Regions from separate parts of the Salinicoccus sp. ID82-1 genome, predicted to be linked through region 1. Evidence: riboswitches for the same ligand, from Rfam matches in the RefSeq annotation. Region 1 holds a riboswitch; each other region holds the start of a gene.
What was found. Region 1 has a riboswitch for thiamine pyrophosphate ahead of J4760_RS01675 (ECF transporter S component). Riboswitches for the same ligand answer to the same signal wherever they lie in the genome.

Region 1 (4,854 bases):
TGATGTGAAGGAGGGCGATGTCTATATCAACGGCATCAATGCCAAAGACTGGAACGAGGATGATCTCAGGGAGACCATCGGCTACGTGCCGCAGTCCGCGGTACTGTTCTCGGGCAGCATCTTCGAGAACCTGCTGTGGGGTGATCTCGATGCAGGCGAGTCGGAAGTGTTCACTTCCACCCAGAAGGCGCAGATCCACAATTCGATCAATACTTTCGATCATCGCTACGAGACACGCGTCGGCCAGAGGGGTGTGACACTGTCCGGTGGTCAGAAGCAGCGTCTGTCGATTGCACGTGCGCTTGTCCGCAGGCCGGGCATACTGATTCTCGACGACAGCACTTCGGCGCTTGATATCCGCACCGAGTCCGCATTGTGGGACGCGATCAAAGAAGAGAATACAACACAGATCATCGTCACCCAGAAAGTGGTCACCGCCAAAATGGCGGACCGTATCCTCATACTGGATGGCGGGGAGATCAGTGCACTCGGTCCCCATGACACACTGATGCAAGAGTCATCACTATACCGCTCCATAGTTCAATCGCAGACGGAAGGGGGTCAGCTGGATGATTGATTTTATCAGAAGACCATTCGGCAATGAACCGGTCCTTCAAAAAGAGGAAATCGGACGCAGAAAAAAGAAGGAAGACCAGCGGGCCAACGATATATGGGGCACGCTGAAGAGAATGTGGCGCTTCATCAATGAAGAGCGTGTGCTTCTGTATGCGATCATTTTCCTCGTCACACTGACCAGCCTGCTCAGCATCACCGGGCCGTTCCTCGTCGGCTACATCGTCGATAACTATTTCGTCCAGCAGCAGATGGATGGGCTCGCCAGAATACTCCTGCTTCTGCTCGTCGTCTATGTACTGCTGTCATCGACACAGTACCTTGCCGCCTTCATGATGGTCGGGCTGTCGCAGCGCACGGTGTACAAGCTGCGCTCGAGACTGTTTTCGCATATGCAGAAACTGCCGGTACGCTTCTATGACAAGCGCCAGCACGGCGAACTGATGAGCCGGATGACAAATGATATCGAGACCATTTCACAGACGCTCAATACATCATTCATCCAGTTCACGACAAGTGTCGTCACACTCATTGGGACCATCAGCGTCATGATCTATCTGAGTCCATTGCTGACCCTGCTCACGGTGCTGATCATTCCTGTACTGATATTCGCTGTCGGCTTCATCACACGGCGCACCGGTCCGCTCTATAAGAAGCGGCAGCGTGCCACAGGTGAACTGAACGGCTACATCGAGGAGATGGTCTCCGGCCAGGAGATCGTCAAAGTGTTCTCCCAGGAGGAGACGGCGATCAAGAACTTCAACGAAAAGGCCGGCAGTCTTCGGGACATTACATTCTGGGCATTCCTGTATGCCGGGTTCATTCCTAAAGTGATGAATATGCTTAATAATATCAGCTTTACGATTGTTGCGGGTGCCGGCGGGCTGCTGGCGCTCTCGGGCACTGGCCTCGTCACCATCGGAACCATTGTGGTATTCGCCGAGTATGCGAGGCAGTTCACCCGTCCGCTTGCCGACCTGTCCAACCAGTTCAATCAGGTGCTGTCGGCCATCGCCGGTGCTGAGCGTGTATTCGGCATCATGGATTCCGAAACCGAGAACGACCATGGAAAAATTGAAGATAAGACCATCAAAGGCGAAATCGAGTTTGACGATGTCTCCTTCTCCTATGATCCAGAGCAGAAGACACCGACGATCAGAAATCTAAGCTTTAAGATAGCAGCCGGTGAATCCGTGGCACTGATAGGTGCCACAGGCGCAGGAAAGACGACTGTCATGCAGCTGCTGGCCCGGTTCTATGAAACGGATTCCGGCCAGGTGCGGATCGATGGAGAGGATATTCTCGACTATGCCCGTGCCACTGTACGCTCCCAGACGGCATTCGTCCTGCAGGACCCATATCTCTTCGAGTCGACCATCCGGGAGAACATCCGCTATGGGAAGCTCGATGCGACGGATGACGATGTTGTTGAGGCCGCCAGGCTCGCCAATGCCCATGACTTCATCGTCGAGCTTGAAAACGGCTATGACACCATCCTTGAAGCGGATGAAGGTTTCATTTCACAAGGACAGAAGCAGCTGATTTCGATTGCCCGCGCACTGATCACGGATCCCGCCATTCTGCTGCTGGATGAAGCGACGAGCAGCATCGACACTGTGACGGAGCTGAAAATCCAGGAGGCACTGGAACGGCTCATGAAGGACCGCACAAGCATCATCATCGCCCATCGGCTCAATACCATCAAGGCGGTGGATCGGATCTTCGTCATGGATCTCGGTGAACTGGTCGAAAGCGGCTCTGAGCAGGAACTTCTCCGACAGGAGGGGCGCTACTACCAGATGGTGTCAGATAATAAATAGCTTCACAAATCATCAGAAGTGTATTACCATGGATACAACCGAATAAGAAACGACCACTAGGGGTGTCCGTTTGGACTGAGAATCACCCTCATTACCTGATCTAGATCATACTAGCGTAGGGAAGTGGCATATTTTCCTATAAATATGCACACCACTCCGCTAGTGGTGTGTTTTTTATTTGGAAAATAATGTCTGGAGGGTTTTACCATGGTAAGAAAAAACGGATTGACATTGACCGATGTACTGGTCACGGTCGTCATCGCACTCGTGTTTGCATTCATCTACTCGATATGGGGTGGTGTCTATACGGCACTCGAACCCCTTGGTCTGCATCTGAACCAGCTGCTTTACGGCATGTGGTTCATCGCAGCAGTCGTCGCCTACCTGATCATCAGAAAGCCAGGTGTGGCACTGATTGCTGAATTCGCAGCCGCGTCAGGGGAGACGATCGTCATGCTGCAGTTCGACGTCATGCTGATCGTCTATGGATTGATCCAGGGACTGGCGTGTGAAATTGTCTTTGCAGTCGTGAAGTATAAGAGCACTTCGCTGATGGTGGCAGTTGCGGCTGGTGTGGCAGCGGCGCTTTCAACATTGCCGCTCGACTGGTATTACGGTTATCTTGGACAGCTTGCAACGTGGAATCTGCTGCTCATGTTCGGCTTCAGAGTGCTGAGTGGTGCACTCATTGCCGGCGGACTTGCCCATCTGCTGTACCAGGGGCTGAAAGGAACCGGCGTACTGAAACTGGTCGGACAGAAGGCCACAGCCGATGAAGGACTGTAGGAATGGCCATCGCAGTCAAAAACCTCAGATTGAAGTTCCCGGAGGCACAAGCGCGCCTGTTTACAGACCTTGAACTCACAATAGAGGATAAGGAAAAGGTGCTGATTGTCGGACCGAGTGGCTCAGGCAAGAGTACTCTGCTCAACGTTCTCGGGGGACTCATTCCGAACGTCATCGATGTACCGATGAAGGCCGATCAGCTGGAGCTTCCGAATTCCGGTGCCTATGTCTTCCAGGATCCGGATTCCCAGTTTACGATGCCCACGGTGGCAGAGGAGCTTGCATTCATCATGGAGAACAGGCAGGTCGAAAGAGAGGATATGGACCAGAGAATCGTGCAGATACTCAGTACGGTCGGTCTTGATATCGATCCCGCTGCAGCCATCCACACACTGTCCGGCGGCATGAAGCAGAAGCTTGCCATCGCAAGTGCACTGCTGCAGCAGGCGGACACGCTGTTCCTGGATGAACCGACGAGTATGCTCGATGAGGGGTCTGCCGAACATTTGTGGGAAACCATCCAGCAGATGTGGGACGGCCGCACGGTAGTAATCATCGAGCACCGCGTGGAGAATATATGGGATAAGGTCGACCGTGTCATACTCATGGATGACCAGGGCCGGATCGACAGGATAGGGCCGCCGGATGAAATGCTCGAAAACCACCGGGATGCACTTGATGCGTTCGGCGTATGGCATCCTGAATCCTGGCACAATGCTCCACGTCTTCCTGAAATAAAAGCACAGTCGGATGTACTGCTAGAAGCCCGCGACCTGGTGGTCAGAAGAGGGAAAAGGCAGCTTCTGACCATCGATGCACTTGATATATGGAAAGGGGAGTGGATCACTCTTGAAGGGGATAATGGCACAGGAAAGACAAGCCTGCTCCTGGCATTGATGAAGCTGATTCCGTCAGACGGGGATATACAGTTCAAAATTAAAAAAGTGAAGAAGCAGAAGCATTATAACGGAGCGCTCTATCCGGTATTTCAGAATCCCGAACTGCAGTTCATTACAAACACTGTTTTTGACGAAGTGTTCATCAATCTCGAGCTGCACTTTGACAGGGAGGAAGCAAAGCAGAAAGCGGACGCACTGATAGAAAGACTTGGTCTCGGTAAAGTCCGCCATCTGCATCCGCTCGAAATTTCGACAGGGCAGAAGCGCCGTCTGAGTGTGGCGACGGCAGCCGGCGGCATTCCCGAAATCATCATTCTGGATGAACCGACTTTCGGCCTCGATCAGCGGCACGCATTCCGGCTGCTTCAAATGCTGCATGATATGGTCAAGTCGGGCACGACCATCATCATGATCACACACGATGAAGAAATCAAAATACGCTATCCTTCAAGAAGACTGCGGATAGAGGACGGGACGCTGATGGAAGGAGGCGGGTCTGATGATTGAAGCAATCAGACATTACAGTACACCTGCAGACCGGGTCAACCCGATCACCAAGATTCTGGTGGCGGTCGGCCTGTTTCTCGCCGTCGTACTCATCCATGATCCGAACCACCTGTTCCATCTGTCGCTGCTCATGCTGGTTCTGCTGATCGTATTGAGCGGCGTCAAAATCCGCTACCTCGTCCTGCTCACTGCGACCATCCTGTTTTTCGGTCTGATCTCAAGCCTGTACATGATCTTCTACGGGGAAGGAACGTCCACGCTCCTCCGCT
Region 2 (4,854 bases), on a different contig from region 1:
CCTGTGGCGCAAAGTCCGAAGGCATTCCAGTCACTTTCCACACGGACCTGGTCCGGTAGCATCGCAAAGGCACGCAGCAGTCCGTCATCGGAATCATCGGATTCGATCCGGCAGGTGGCGGTGAACAGACTCGCATGATCTGCGCCGCTTGCGTACGGCCATGCACCATTCACAATATAGCCGTCATCCGTCTTCCTTGCCACACCGAGCGGCCGGTCGCTGCCGGCAATATAGAAGTTCCGCACACTGAACAGTTCCTGTACAGCACGGGGATCCATGACTGTTGCAAAGAAGCCGGCCCCGGAGCCGATCTGGACGAGCCAGCCGAAGCTGCCGTCGATGTAGGCGGTATCTTCGAAGTATCTGATGGCTTCCGGAAAAGGGGTCATCCTGCCGCCGACCGCGTCCGGAACAAACAGCTTGAAGAGTCGATGCTCATAGATCAGATCGAGTACCGTCTGATCAAGCTTTCCATTCTGTTCCATGTCGGAAGCGTACTTCCGGACGGTTTCAGTCATCTGTTGATCAATCATTCTCATTTCCCACTTTCAGCATCTGATAGATTTCCCGCTTGAGCTGGTTGAATGTATCTTCAAGTGTGATGTCATGGTGGCGGGGTCTTGCAAAGGGCACTTCGATCTCCCTTGCAATACGTGCCGGCTTGTCTGACAGGATGAGGATCCGGTCGGACATGTAGAGTGCCTCCTCGATGCTGTGGGTGATGAAGAGCACGGAACGCCGGTCCATCTCCCAGATTCTGAGCAGCCAGTCCTGCATATCAAGACGGGTCAGCTCATCCAGGGCACCAAAGGGCTCATCGAGCAGCATCAGTGGCTGGGGACTCAGCAGGGAACGGATGAAGGCGACACGCTGGCGCATGCCGCCGGACAGCACATCCGGGTACGATGATGCATACCCGCCGAGTCCGGCACGCTCGAGCCATTCCCGGGCAGCCGTCTTATCCACCTTGCCGGTGATCTCCTGTACCAGCACTACATTATCCTCGATCGTCCGCCATGGCAGCAGGGAGTCCTGCTGGGGCAGATAGCTGATATGCCCACGCTGTCCGTTGACGCGTTCGCCTTCGATCAGGATATCGCCTGCATCCGGTCTGAACAGACCGCCGATCAGGTTGAAGATCGTACTTTTGCCGCTGCCGGACGGACCAAGCAATGTGACGAACTCACCTTCAGCGACATGGAGTGACAGATCGTCCAGTACATGCACTCTGTTCTGTCCATCAAATGTATGGGTCAGGCCGTCTATCTCCAGTTTATTCACCATCTCCACGTGCCTCCTTCTGATTCGTATCCCACGGAACAAGCCACTTCTCAAGCAGCAGAATAAAACCGAACAGGATGAGGCTGATGACCATGATGACAAATATGGCGACAAACACCTGATCCGTACGGAAAGCAGAGGAGGCGAGCGTCATGAAGACACCAAGCCCTTCCTGCGCCCCGAGCCATTCGGCGATGACGGCGCCCATCACGCTGTAGGTGGCGGAGATTTTGAGCCCTGAAAAGAAGTAGGGCAGGGCACTCGGCCATTCGAGCTTGAAAAAGATCTGCCGGCGGCTGGCACCGATCATCTGCATGTAGTTCCTGAGTGTCGGACTGGTCTGGCGGAATCCGTCGATCAGCGACACGGCGACCGGAAAGAAGCAGACGAGTGTGATGATCAGAATCTTCGGCAGAGCGCCGAATCCGAACCATAGTACCAATAGTGGCGCCAGTGCGATGATCGGTATGTTCTGCGACAGTACCATGAGCGGATAGAGGCTCTGCCTCGCCTGCGGAATGAGGTGGAGCACTACCGCAAGGACGATGCCGACAAAGACACCGATGGCGAATCCGCCGAGCGCAATCTGTATGGTCGACAGCGTATGCCCGAGCAGCCTCGGATAGATCGCAATGCCTTCCTGGATGATCTGGATGGGACTTGGCAGCATCCAGTCGGCAATATTGAAAATACTTACCGCAAGCTGCCAGATGACCAGTATCAGAAGTATCGCCAGAATCGGCGGTCCGACACGCCATGATGAAAGTCGTCGCATTTACTATTCCTCCAATTTATTCAGCTCCGGGCAGAAATTCGTTCGTGTATGCCTGTTCCACATCGAGTTCCGATTCAATCAGTTCATTTTCATACATCCAGTCGCTGTAGTTCTGCCACACATCCTGTGCCTGATATCCCCAGTATGGCGCATCGCCCTGGTAGACGTCCACCAGCCACTCCTGGCTCGCCCTGACGAGTTCCGGATCAAGGTCCGGCTCAGCCTCGATCAGATGTTCCGCAGCCGCCTCAGGCTGCTCCATCGCAAACTGGTAGCCTTCCGCCGTCGCTTCGGTGAACGCGCGGACAGTCTCCGGGTCGCTGTCGATCAGGTTCTGGTTCGTCATCAGTACAGGGGTATAGAAATTGAGTGCATCCGAATACTCGGTGAAGTCGATCGTATTGAGCGGGAAGTCGCGGAGCTCCGCTTCAATTCCTGTCCAGCCATAGTAGATCCAGGCAAAGTCGACGTCACGCTGTACAGCTGTGAAAAAGTCCGTGTCGCCGATGTTCAGAATATCTACTTCGCTGATATCCGCACCGTCCGCCTGCATGATGGACGCAATCGTCTCCTCCTCGATCGGCGAGCCGTAGCCGCCGTATGTCTGTCCTTCAAGGTCGGACGGCGTCTCGAGCCCATACTCCTCCGGTGAGGCAAGGACTGATGTATTGTCCTGGATGATTGCAGCGAGTGATACGATATCGACACCCTGGAGACGGGCCTGGGTGACGTTCTCCTGGGCACTGATGCCGAAGTCGCCATTGCCGGTGGCAACCGTCTGTTCTGCACCCGCTTCACCCGGCAGAACGATATTCACGTCGAGCCCGCGTTCCTCGTAGTATCCTTCCGCCTGTGCGGCATAGATGCCCGTATGGTTCGTATTCGGCGTCCAGTCGAGGACGAATGTAATCTCCTCCAGTGCTCCGTTTTCTGCCGAACTGCCATCATCGGCATTGTCGCCATTGCCGCATGCGGCAAGAAACAGTGCAAGAATGATGGGAAATAAAATCTTCTTCATATGGAAACTCCTCTCAAAATGGCGGTGTCCTGCATCCGATAGAAATGGGAATACAAAAAAACACCTTCCGTATCTGGAGGCGTCAAGAACTGTAAGACGATACACGAGTGCCGTATATGCGCTACACATTCCCTACGCTGGTATTATCCAGATCAGGTCAAAGGGTCAGGTCATGCCTTCTCAGCCTCATACGGCTCCCCTATGCATCAAATATTCTATTGATATGTCCATTATACCATGGCGACAAATCAAGTCCAAGGTGCAGGAATCAGAATCCGGACAATGAAAAAAGGCGTCTTCCGGGCATATTGCTCGAAAGACGCCTGATGATTCTATTCTGTCAGATCCCTCTCCATGTACACATGCGGGATGCCGGCATCCATGAATTCATCGGAGGAGACAGTATAGCCAAGCTTCCTGTAGAAATCGATGGCATGCACCTGGGCACCAAGCCTGGCACGGGTATAGCCGGTCTCACGTGCATGGGAGTGGACGAATGCCATCAGTTCACGGCCGAGGCTTCTGCCGCGTGCTTCAGGCAGCACAGCCATACGTTCCACTTTGATCATTTCGTCATCGGCCGGACGGTAACGGACAGTGCCGACCGGTTCCTCTTCAATCAGCAGTATGTGTGTGGCCACGTCTTCATAATCATCGACCTCACGGTCCATCGGCACATTCTGCTCCTCTACAAAGACACGTTTACGGATGGCAAGACACTGGTTGTACAGGATATTGTTGTCTGCGACTTTAATTTCCATCGAAATTCCTCCTACATTGCATTCTTGCGCCGGATGGCGGTGAACTGCCAGAAGATCTTGAGCTGTTCCAGGTTCCAATAGGCCAGACCGAGCGACAGGGCAGGCTTGGTGTTGAACTTCATGCCGCTCGCTTCAGCTGCTGCAAGTGCGAGATACTGGATGTGCGGCTTCAGTTCCTTGAAAGGTGCCGACAGCCGCTCATCCTCCCTGATCCAGTCCATCGGGAAGGTCAGCTCGAAAATGTTGATGCGGCGGTAAATGTCCGGCATGGCGATGATGTAGCATGCCGCATCCACCTCGGGATTCTTCAGCGCTTCCGCGAAGTACCCCCGGATGGAGAGGAACATCTCCTTGTGCTCATGGTTCTGGTAGTAGTACGTATCCTCTATGGCAGGCTGGCCGCTGTGCTTGATCTGATCATCCAGGTAATCGAACATTTCATTGATATTCGTTTCCTTGTCGTAGGTTTTTCTCATCATCATCCGCTCCTAGACTTCATTTTGCGCACGATCATAGCTGTCGTAGCTTCCGGTGCCGTTGTACTCCTCCGTGCTTTCCTCGTAGTATTCGCCAGTGTTCTCTTCATAATTGTACTGTTCAGTGCTTTCTTCGTAGTTGTACTGTTCTGTACTGTCCTCCTGGATGCTTTCGGAACCATTACCATCTTCCGGTGCCCAATAGTCATCCTCTTCGGTCGTTGCACCTTCCTGAGAGGTGCCTTGTTCTGTAGTAGCATCTTCCGAAGTACTTTCACCCGTCGGCTCTTCAGAGGATGACTCGATGTTGCCTTCACCCTCGATGCTCGCCTCCGGATCCTCTTCTCCCATGTTGAATCCGTTGCCGATATCGCTCGTATAGCCTTCCTGCATGAAGTACGGTACTGTTTCCGGGACAAATTCGTTCAAGTAGTAGTCATCCACATACTGGTACGGCACGATGTAGTCGGACAGCCGGATATTGATCAGATCATACGGTTCCGGTGCCTCCAGGTTCAGTGTCTCTCGCAATGTCTTTGAAAT
Region 3 (4,854 bases), 250 kb from region 1:
TATGTAAATGTCAGCAGATTCTGGACGACGAGCACAATGATCTGGACCGACACACCGACCGGATTGGCACTGAAGGCGAGCTGACTGACCGGCAGCCCATAATTTCCCGAATTCATCAGCGAGATGCTGTTTTTGAGTGCAGTCTGCTCCCCACCCGCAAGACCAAGAAACCGGGACAGCCATTCACCGAACAGGGCAATCACCAGCACAAACAGCGCCAGATAAACCACAAGCTGCCCAAGCAGTCCTGCGTCAATCTCCGCCTCATATAGATTCAGAAACACTGCAGAAGGCAGAAAACAGTATGTCAGCAGGTTCGCAATCGGCCTCAGCCGGAATTCGAACTTCTTCTGAAGCAGCACACCGATGCCGAGCAGAATCAATAGCGGCACAATGACGTCCACGAAAATAAGAGAGATGTAAGCCATGATTCCCTCCTTTCACAATTCGTTAACCATATATTACATTCTACCATTAATTCTGTTCATCCAGACCGCTTTGATTGGAAAAAATCAGTCTTTGACAACCAGTCCAAGCATTGATGCAAACTGCAGCAGCTGCGCGCTCGAAACGATGCCCCCTTCGAGATCCTCCCGCTTGATATCAAAAGTGGTGAAGTATGAAGTACTGATATCGATGCTTTTCAGCGAGGTGTCTACAAACCGCGCTTCATTCAAGTCGCAACCATCGTATACCACCTTTTTCATTTTGCAGTCGAAGAAGTCGATACTCCCCATTCTGCAGTTTTCAAAGAGCGTATTCTCGAGCTTGTCTTCTGATAATACTGCCAGATTCAATATGGAATCTTTGAACATCAGGTTTTTAATGGAGCATTTATCAAAACCGCTGCCGACGAGCTTGCAGTTGGTGAATTCCACCCGATGGATGGAAGCTTTGGAAAAATTGACGTTCGACAGATCACAATCCATAAAATGAACATCCAGCAAATCTGCATCCGTGAACGTACTGCCTGAAAAATTGCATCCTTTGACGACAGAACCATATATTTTCAGACGATCCATTGTTTCATTGATGTATTCCGAATCAACCACCTCTCGATCTTCGAGCATCTGATCTTCATCTTGGTGTCATCAAAAATATAAGCGGATTCCGGGTCTTCCGGATCCGTGTAGAGGAAGTTCTCAAGCAGATGGTCGATTGTGAGTTTTGCCCACTCTATCCCTTTTTTATCGTTCAAAAACTCCAACCCTTCAAGAAGGGAGTATGTTGTGGAAGTATGTCTGAGCACGTTATAGAACCCAATCCGTTTATCGAAATGGGGAAATTTGCCGTATTCATATCTGTCGTCGGTGTCTATCTGATCTTTCAAATACTGAGTTGCGGTCTGTATCAGTCTGCGGTACTCGGACTTTTTCTGATGGCCGCCGATCTTTCTGATGCCATGCATACTGCCTCCGGCATTCAGTTCGAACATCTTGTCTCCTTCAACGAGATAGCCTCTGGTCTGAAAACGGATCACCGATTTATTCATGTATTTTTTGTGAAAATAAATGCCTTTATAGGCCTTGTACTTCTTAAGATATGTATTGATATTCCTTTCACATACAAACAGGTTCTTTTTCCTATCTCCCGGGACCGGTCTGACAAAAGCATTCGCGTTGATTTCCTCGGGCAGGAAAGCCAGGCTATAGTGCTTGTCATAGGCAATGCCATAGTCGATATAATTGCGGCGTGTCTGCTGCATACTGCTAAGCACTTGCGAGAAAGGCACCTCTTCTTCCGAAATGATGAAGTCGGCTTTAAGCCACTCAGTAGAATGTCCAAGGTCTGATAGTTTCTTCATCTCATCCTTAATTTTCTTCTGGAAAAAATTATTGTTCTTCACCTTGAAAACATGCGCCCTTCTGTTCTTGAATCCGAGCGATATGATAATCCATTCAGAAGTCAAAAGGTCTTTTCTATTGCGTAAATCCTCTATCATTTCGATATTCACTGCTTCTACCTCTCTCCTGTGAAATATAGTCAGAATCTTTTTTTTTTTTGAACACGCCCCATTATATGCATAATAAGTAAAAATTGTAAAATATATCGGTGGAACCGCATTCAGTAAATCATTGCGTTGCGCTTTACATTTTTCGCCGGTTTCCCTATCATTGAAGGTGAAATGAAAACTGCATACCGATGTGCACTAGGGGAGCTGTCAAAGGCTGAGACGGGATTTCCGGACCCTCAACACCCGATCTGGATAACACCAGCGTGGGAAAGTGCGGCGGGTATGAGCACCATACCTCTGCTGCATTTCCTCGGGGAGTGCAGTTTTTTATTTTCAATCAGACTTTGGAGGTATGATGTATGGCAACAGAATGCGGCACGGAAAGAATAGCAGGCTGCCAGTTCAACTTGAGTGTAATGAGCGATGATTTTGTGGATGTCATCCTGGGTTCGCTGGATGCGGTGGACATGTCGAAAGTCTGGCGGGATACGGATGATGTCACAACATGTGTGCGTGGACGTGTCGAGCATGTATTCGATGTGGTCAAGGCAGTCTATCTGCATGCTGCAAAGACCGGGAAGCACGTGGAGATGAGTGGCACATTCTCAATCGGATGTCCAGGCGATTCCTCCGGTGATACGTATATGGATGCTTCGGCAGAACGCATGAATGAACCGGCTGTTGCAGATATCCAGCAGAAGGCCGGCTGCAAATTTGCGCTCTACCCGATGAACACAACCAGCTACATGGATGTCATCTATGAGCAGATCGACCTGTCGAAGGCGCGCGGCGTAGAAGTCAGTCCCAGCCACTATTCCACTCGATTGGATGGAGAAGTGAATGATATATTCAATGCAATCGAAGAGGCTTTCACCAAGGTGCAGGAAGTGGTCAGTCATACGACGACGACATTCACCATCTCGGCGAACAGCCCCTCAAGCAAGAAATAGATGCACGATGAAAACCCTGGGTGAATGGTCACCCAGGGTTCCTTTATTTTACGACGCCCATCAGAAATCCATCGTAGCCTTTCTGACCGACAGTCTGGATGGCAGTCGTCTCGATACGGTCGTCCTTCGAGAGCTGGTCGAACATGTCGCGGATCTGCGGCACTGCTTTTTCGTCTGTGTCTTCGATGATTTTTCCGCGGCGCACTACATTATCCACGATGATGGTTGCGCCCTTTTTTGACAGCTTCAGCGCCCAGTTGAGATATTCGGAATTGTTCTCCTTGTCCGCATCAATGAAAATGAAGTCAAAGCGTGGGTAGCCTTTTTCAAGGATTGAGGGCAGCGTCGACAGCGCCTCGCCTTCAATGACTTCGACTTCCGCTGAAATACCAGCGGATTCGATATTTTCCCTTGCCATTTCGGCATGCTTCGGATTCACTTCAAATGTTGCCATGCGACCCTCTTCTGGCAATGCACGCGCCAGCCAGACAGTACTGAATCCACCGTGCGTACCGATTTCAAGAATCGTTTTGGCCTTCGCCATCTTGGCCATGAGATGAAGCATCTTTCCATGCGCACGCGATACTTCGATCGACGGCATCTCCGCTTCCTCATTCTTCTTCAGAATATGCTCCATCGTTTCATCCGTCGTCGCCAGCTTTTCCTCGAAATAAACATCCACTGCCCGCCATGTCTCTTCCATTTGAGAAACCTCCATCAATCGATTTCTGTACACTTACCCGCCCAGACGGTGAAAGGAAACGTTTAATTGGGCTGTTCGACTTATTTTTCTTACATGCATGCTGCTTCTTTATTTTCCAGGGTTCAGATACTGTTCAGACTGTCCTTTCGGAATGCTCAGCGACTGCCAGTCCGACCCCTTGATCTGCTTGCCGATGAACATCATCTGGCCGATATGCATTGCGTAATGAGAATGCTGGCGTTCGAGTGCATCCAGGATTGTATGATCTTCTCCGCGGATTTTCTGGGTTCTGAGCAGATCTTCCACATTGAATCCATCCAGTGTATCGAAAAATAACTGCCAGCCATCCTCCCACGCTGCTTCAACATCTTCCATTGTCTGCAGATCATCCTCAAATTCATCATCCCGCTGCCGGCCCGGCTTCTCGCCATCCGTGGTGAAAACATCCGTCCATCGGGAATACATGTTTCCTCTCAGATGCTTGACCAGCACCGCAAGCGAATTAGAATCTTCATTATACTGCCAATGCAGATCTTCATTTGATAGCTGATCAAGAGTACGATCGCCCAGCCGCTTTATTTCTCGGAACCTTGATTTGATGACAGTGAGATATTCCTGTTCAAATTTCATACGTTCTCCCCCTTATATGTAGAAACTGTTACTTTTAATATAGATGATTTATGGCGATGTGCCAATGAAATGATTTTTGGCAGGTTATTTGACGCTCGTGATGTCAACGAATGACAATTAGACGTCCAACTGACGCTCGTGATGTCAACGAATGACAATTAGACGTCCAACTGACGCTCGTGATGTCAACGAATGACAATTAGGCGTCCAACTGACGCTCGTGATGCCGACGAATGACAATTAGGCGTCCAACTGACACTCGTGATGCCGACGAATGACAATTAGGCGTCCAACTGACGCTCGTGATGCCGACGAATGACAATTAGGCGTCCAACTGACGCTCGTGATGCCGACGAATGACAATTAGACCTCCAACTGACACTCTTGACGCCGACGAATGACAATTAGACGTCCAATTTGCACTCAACCAATCACTCAGTGCACGTTGGACACAGAATGTTCACGGATGTATGCTGAATGCATCTCAAAATGTGATCCGATCCCGCACAAACTGCGTATACTGGGCAAATACTAATCGAATCTACAAAAAGGAGCGGATCACAATGCGCTATTTGATTTTTCTGATGATATTCCTGCTTGCCGCCTGCGGCAGTCAG
Region 4 (4,854 bases), 160 kb from region 1:
GCACCGGCAGCGAGCATGCCGTTGGCAGTAAAGTTTTTGACGACGTCATTCGTTATGCAGACAACCAGTGGACTTTGTATTTTCAGTTTCTCTATACGTTTCATATTCTAGTCTCCTCTATAGCTGAAATGGTTCACCGGGCCGTTGCCCTTTCCAATTCCAGGATTATTTCTGATTGCTGAACTGATATACTTCTTCGCCAGCCTGAAACTTTCTTCAAGTGTTTTGCCCTTTGCAAGTTCTGCAGTGATGGCTGCTGAGAAAGTGCAGCCTGTTCCGTGTGTATTCGACGTTTCAATACGTGGTTCGGAAAGTTCGATGGTGGTGTCTCTTGTGAACATATAGTCCACGGCATCTCCTTCAAGATGCCCCCCCTTTATGATGACACTCTGAACACCGATTTCCTTCACAAAAATATCCGCAGCTTTTCTGATATCCGTGGCATTTTCAATTTTGATGCCTGCTATCTTTTCCGCTTCGTGGATGTTCGGTGTCACACTGGTGGCAGCGGGCAGCAGGGTCTCTCTTAGAAAATCGATTGATGCCTCCTCTATCAGTGCATCTCCGCTCGTGGCAATCATGACTGGATCGATGATGTACGGTATATCATACTGGTCTGCTGTTCGAGCAATAATTTCCATCATATCGACTGTTGCGATCATACCGCTTTTCATTGCGTGAGGCATTTCATCACTGAAGACGCTGTACAGCTGTTTTTCCAGAAAATCGACTGACACATTGAAAACATCCTGGACACCCATAGTGTTCTGGGCAGTCAGCGATGTTACAGCAGCCATCCCATATACACCACGTGAATGAAATGTCTTGCTGTCGGCCAGTATCCCTGCACCGCCTGTCGGATCATTACCGGCAACCGTCAGAGCAATTGGAAATCTAGACATTGATACCCACTCCATCCCATCGTTCTTTGGTGGCAGCCATATTGAAGAAACGTCTTTCATGCTCTGTGCTTTCGACATAGTTTTTCTTGAGCACGTCCACTTCTTTTTCAGCCATATGCATTGCGGCATCATCGATGATGCTGAACATGACATCTACCGTATCGTTCATATCATTCGCATAAAACTCGAACCACTTCCTATATGGATGGTCCGCTGCAAAAGTATTCTGTTCCATTGCCATCTGTCCGAGTCTGCGGTAGACATAGGGGCATGGTGCCATTGCACTGATTGCATACGCAATGTCCTCTCTTGTGCAGGCGTTGAAGTACATATGCTTGATATAGTGGTCTGCTGATGGATACCATTCTCCATTTTCTATGATATCTTCATACGGTCTGTTCACTGCACGTGCCAGAACAGCGTGCGCCTCGCTTTCTCCATCCAGCAGGAAAGTCATCTGGCCCATCATGAACCTGACCGTCTCCTTTGAATCCGTCTTCGACATCAGCATTGCGTAGAGCTTCGCAAATTCTTCCAGATACAACGCATCTGCACGCAAGTAGTGCATGACGGCATTATCATCAATATCTCCATGGACCAGCCCCTGTATGAATGCATCCGTATAGATGGCTTCGATCATTGGTTCGGTTTCTTTCTTCAATATCTCGCTCAGCATAGCATTTCTCCTTTTTACATAGTAAAAACCCATTTCCAGCATAGGAAATGGGTTCAGTAAGAAGACAAGGAATATCCGACCAAACCACTTCTCTACGCTGGCATTATCCAGATCAGATCAAAGGGATCAGCCACATGGCTGTCTCAGCAGAATTGCACCCCTAGTGGTACTGCTATTCAATTATCTTGAATGTTAATGGAGACGAATGGAAAAGTCAACTGTTAACCACGCGAATATATGCATATTGACTGTACATTTTGAACGTATATACCTGATATGTTACAGTGGGAGTGTAGGCGTCTTTAAACAGCCATGTAAAAAATCTATAAGGAGGATATTATGTCTGCCAATAAGAGTGTCATGTACATTCTCATCGGCATCGCTGTAATTGCAGCAATTACAGGCGGAATCAGCCTGATGAATGACAGTACCCCAAGCACTGGGCAAATTCTAGCACTGGTAGGTTTTGGTGCGATACTTGTTGTTGCTGCACTTGGATTCATCGTCAGACTCTTTACTAGAGGAAAATAGTTTGATGCCAGCAACCATTAGTAATCCCCCCATGATACTTCATGGGGGGATTCATTTTATTGTTTATTTTATTGTCTAATTGGTTTTTTCAGCAGTCCGAGAATCAACGCTGAAACGGCTGTACCGATAAGGAGTGAGACAAGAAACATGAGTTTTCCTTCTCCGATCGTCAGGGCGACAAACAGTCCACCGTGTGGTGCATTGATGGATGTTGCGAATGCCATGGCGAGTGCGCCTGCTGTTGCAGAACCGACGACCATGGATGGAATGACTCTCAGTGGATCGGCTGCTGCGAACGGGATGGCACCTTCTGTGATGAATGATGCCCCCATGATGACGTTTGTCGGACCGGAAGATCTCTCAACTTCCGTGAATCTGTTTCTGAATACCATTGTGGCAACTGCGATGGCAAGTGGTGGTACCATACCTCCGATCATTGCTGCTGTGATCGGTTCAGGGTTATTGGCGGAAAGTGCTGCAATACCGAATGCATAGGCTGCCTTGTTGATCGGACCGCCCATGTCGATGGCCATCATGCCGCCGACAATGGCGCCGAGCAGTACAATGTTCGTTCCACTCATGCTGCTGAGTGTCGTATTCATCCATTCGTTCAGTGCTGTTGCTGGCGGATCGACAATATAGTACATGATGACGCCGGTCAGGAATACACCGACCAATGGATAGAGCAGGACAGGTTTCAAGCCTTCAAGTGCCTGTGGCAGGTTTTCCATCACTCTCTTTATACCGACCATCAGATAACCGGCAAGGAAACCGGCAATCAGACCGCCGAGGAATCCTGAGCCCATTGTCGAAGCCATGAGTCCACCGATCATACCTGGTGCGAGACCTGGACGGTCGGCGATGCTCATCGCGATGAAGCCGGCCAGTATTGGAATCATCAGCTGGAATGCGTTGCTGCCGATGAAGTTGATCATTTCGGCAATCGGGCTGTACTCAACGCTCTCAGGATCTGCTGAATTGATACCGAACATGAAGCTGATGGCGATCAGTATACCACCGGCAACAACGAACGGCAGCATGTTGGATACACCATTCATCAGGTGCTTGTAGATGGAGGACTTGCCTTTTGTAGACTGTTCGCCCTCTTCAAGCTCCTGCTTGGATTTGGTTGCCCTGTATGGAGAACGGCTTGTATCGATTGCCTGGTTGAGCAATTCTTCCGGACGTTTGATACCGTCTGCAACCGGAGATTCTACAACGTTCTTGCCATCGAAGCGTGCCATCTGAACATTCGTATCCGCAGCAACAACAACACCGGCTGCGCGTGCAATATCTTCATTCGTCAGTGCATTTTTAACACCGGCAGAGCCGTTTGTTTCAACTTTGATGTCGTAGCCCAGTTCAGCCGCCTTCTTCTTCAGCGCATCGGCAGCCATATAAGTATGGGCGATGCCGGTCGGGCAGGCGGTGACTCCAACGATGTACGGGCGGTCCGAGGGGGCGGAGACTTCTTCTTCAGTCGCCTCGGATTCATCGAAGGCGTCGATCGTTTCTATGATTTCTTCTTTCGAAGATGCACTCATCAGCTGTTTTCTGGCGTCATCATTCATCAGGATCGTCGAAAGCTTGGCCAGTGCATCAAGATGCGTGGTCGCCTGCCCCTCAGGTGCTGCAATCATGAAGAACAGGTATGCTGGCTGTGCGTCCATTGAGTCATAGTCGATGCCTTCCTGGCTTCTGCCGAACATGATGGCCGGTTCGAGTACTTCCGTCGTCTGGGCGTGCGGAATGGCAATACCGTCTCCAACACCTGTCGTGCTCTGTGATTCCCTTCTATGGATAGCAGCTTCAAAACCATCTTTCTCTGAAATCTTACCTGCGCCAAAAAGCCCGTCGACAAGCTCTGTAATCACTGCATCCTTACTGGATGCACGGACATTCATATTGATTGTGTCTTTTGTCAAAAGCTCTGTTATTCTCATCATTTCACCTCTTCTATCGATTGAACTTCTATTTTATCGAGCAGTACTTCGATGTCTTCCCTGGTTGCTAGATCATCGCTGAATGCTGTAGCACTGCCGCATGCGATGGCGTACTTGAGCTGCTCTCTGATACTGCTGCCTTTTCTGCTGATGAACCCTGCAACTGTCGAATCCCCTGCGCCCACGGAATTCTTAAGCGTCCCTTTCGGTGACGGGACGAAATACTCGTAATCACGGCTGATGAACAATGCGCCATCCTTGCCAAGCGTCAGAAGGATGTTCTTTGCGCCCCTGTCAAGCAGGCTGCGTGCAGCCTCAACCATCTCGCTTGTCGTGGACAATGATCTGCCGGTGATGCCTTCCAGTTCAAACTGGTTCGGTTTGATCAGATATGGACCATACTGCAGTGTCGAAGTCAGTTTTGCGCCTTCTGCATCGATGGTAAATTCGATGTTTCTGTCATGCAGCAGTTTTGCCAGTGTCTCGTAGAGGTGATCATATCCTGAAGGCACACTGCCGGCGAAAACCACATGATCTTCCGGTGACAGATCGATCAGCTGGGCTTCCAGCCTGCTGATGTTTGCATCGGTGATCGCTGGACCTGCAGCATTGATTTCAGTCTCTTCACCCGTCTTCAGTTTAACGTTGATGCGTGTATCTCCATCGACTTCGATGAAGTCACTCTGTATACCTTGCGTATTAAGCGTATCCTTGATGAATTCACCCGTGAATCCGCCCGCAAAACCGAGTGCGGTCGATGGTACATCAAGCGCGCTCAAAATTCTGGATACGTTGATCCCCT

Region 2: another riboswitch for thiamine pyrophosphate. It lies ahead of J4760_RS08050 (ABC transporter substrate-binding protein); the one in region 1 lies ahead of J4760_RS01675 (ECF transporter S component).
Region 3: another riboswitch for thiamine pyrophosphate. It lies ahead of J4760_RS00485 (Ykof family thiamine-binding protein); the one in region 1 lies ahead of J4760_RS01675 (ECF transporter S component).
Region 4: another riboswitch for thiamine pyrophosphate. It lies ahead of tenA (thiaminase II); the one in region 1 lies ahead of J4760_RS01675 (ECF transporter S component).

Annotation. Positions count from the first base shown of each region.
Region 1 covers NZ_JAGFLY010000001.1:336,648-341,501, forward strand. Annotated here, with positions in the region: gene J4760_RS01665 (ABC transporter ATP-binding protein) at 1-577, shown strand, start outside; gene J4760_RS01670 (ABC transporter ATP-binding protein) at 570-2,393, shown strand; TPP riboswitch at 2,442-2,532, shown strand; gene J4760_RS01675 (ECF transporter S component) at 2,601-3,179, shown strand; gene J4760_RS01680 (ABC transporter ATP-binding protein) at 3,182-4,585, shown strand; gene J4760_RS01685 (energy-coupling factor transporter transmembrane component T family protein) at 4,578-4,854, shown strand, end outside.
Region 2 covers NZ_JAGFLY010000003.1:48,031-52,884, reverse strand. Annotated here, with positions in the region: gene J4760_RS08065 (acyl-CoA dehydrogenase family protein) at 1-533, opposite strand, end outside; gene J4760_RS08060 (ABC transporter ATP-binding protein) at 526-1,284, opposite strand; gene J4760_RS08055 (ABC transporter permease) at 1,274-2,056, opposite strand; gene J4760_RS08050 (ABC transporter substrate-binding protein) at 2,073-3,074, opposite strand; TPP riboswitch at 3,187-3,285, opposite strand; gene J4760_RS08045 (GNAT family N-acetyltransferase) at 3,407-3,835, opposite strand; gene J4760_RS08040 (DUF2538 family protein) at 3,847-4,314, opposite strand; gene J4760_RS08035 (LCP family protein) at 4,324-4,854, opposite strand, start outside.
Region 3 covers NZ_JAGFLY010000001.1:89,050-93,903, reverse strand. Annotated here, with positions in the region: gene J4760_RS00500 (AEC family transporter) at 1-428, opposite strand, end outside; gene J4760_RS00495 (pentapeptide repeat-containing protein) at 513-1,070, opposite strand; partial or broken gene J4760_RS00490 (poly(glycerol-phosphate) alpha-glucosyltransferase) at 1,195-1,954, opposite strand; TPP riboswitch at 2,142-2,241, shown strand; gene J4760_RS00485 (Ykof family thiamine-binding protein) at 2,314-2,904, shown strand; gene J4760_RS00480 (O-methyltransferase) at 2,948-3,607, opposite strand; gene J4760_RS00475 (DUF1572 family protein) at 3,716-4,237, opposite strand; gene J4760_RS00470 (class F sortase) at 4,801-4,854, shown strand, end outside.
Region 4 covers NZ_JAGFLY010000001.1:498,841-503,694, reverse strand. Annotated here, with positions in the region: gene thiM (hydroxyethylthiazole kinase) at 1-104, opposite strand, end outside; gene thiD (bifunctional hydroxymethylpyrimidine kinase/phosphomethylpyrimidine kinase) at 108-902, opposite strand; gene tenA (thiaminase II) at 895-1,578, opposite strand; TPP riboswitch at 1,651-1,750, opposite strand; gene J4760_RS02505 (hypothetical protein) at 1,918-2,109, shown strand; gene J4760_RS02500 (PTS fructose transporter subunit IIABC) at 2,178-4,052, opposite strand; gene pfkB (1-phosphofructokinase) at 4,052-4,854, opposite strand, start outside.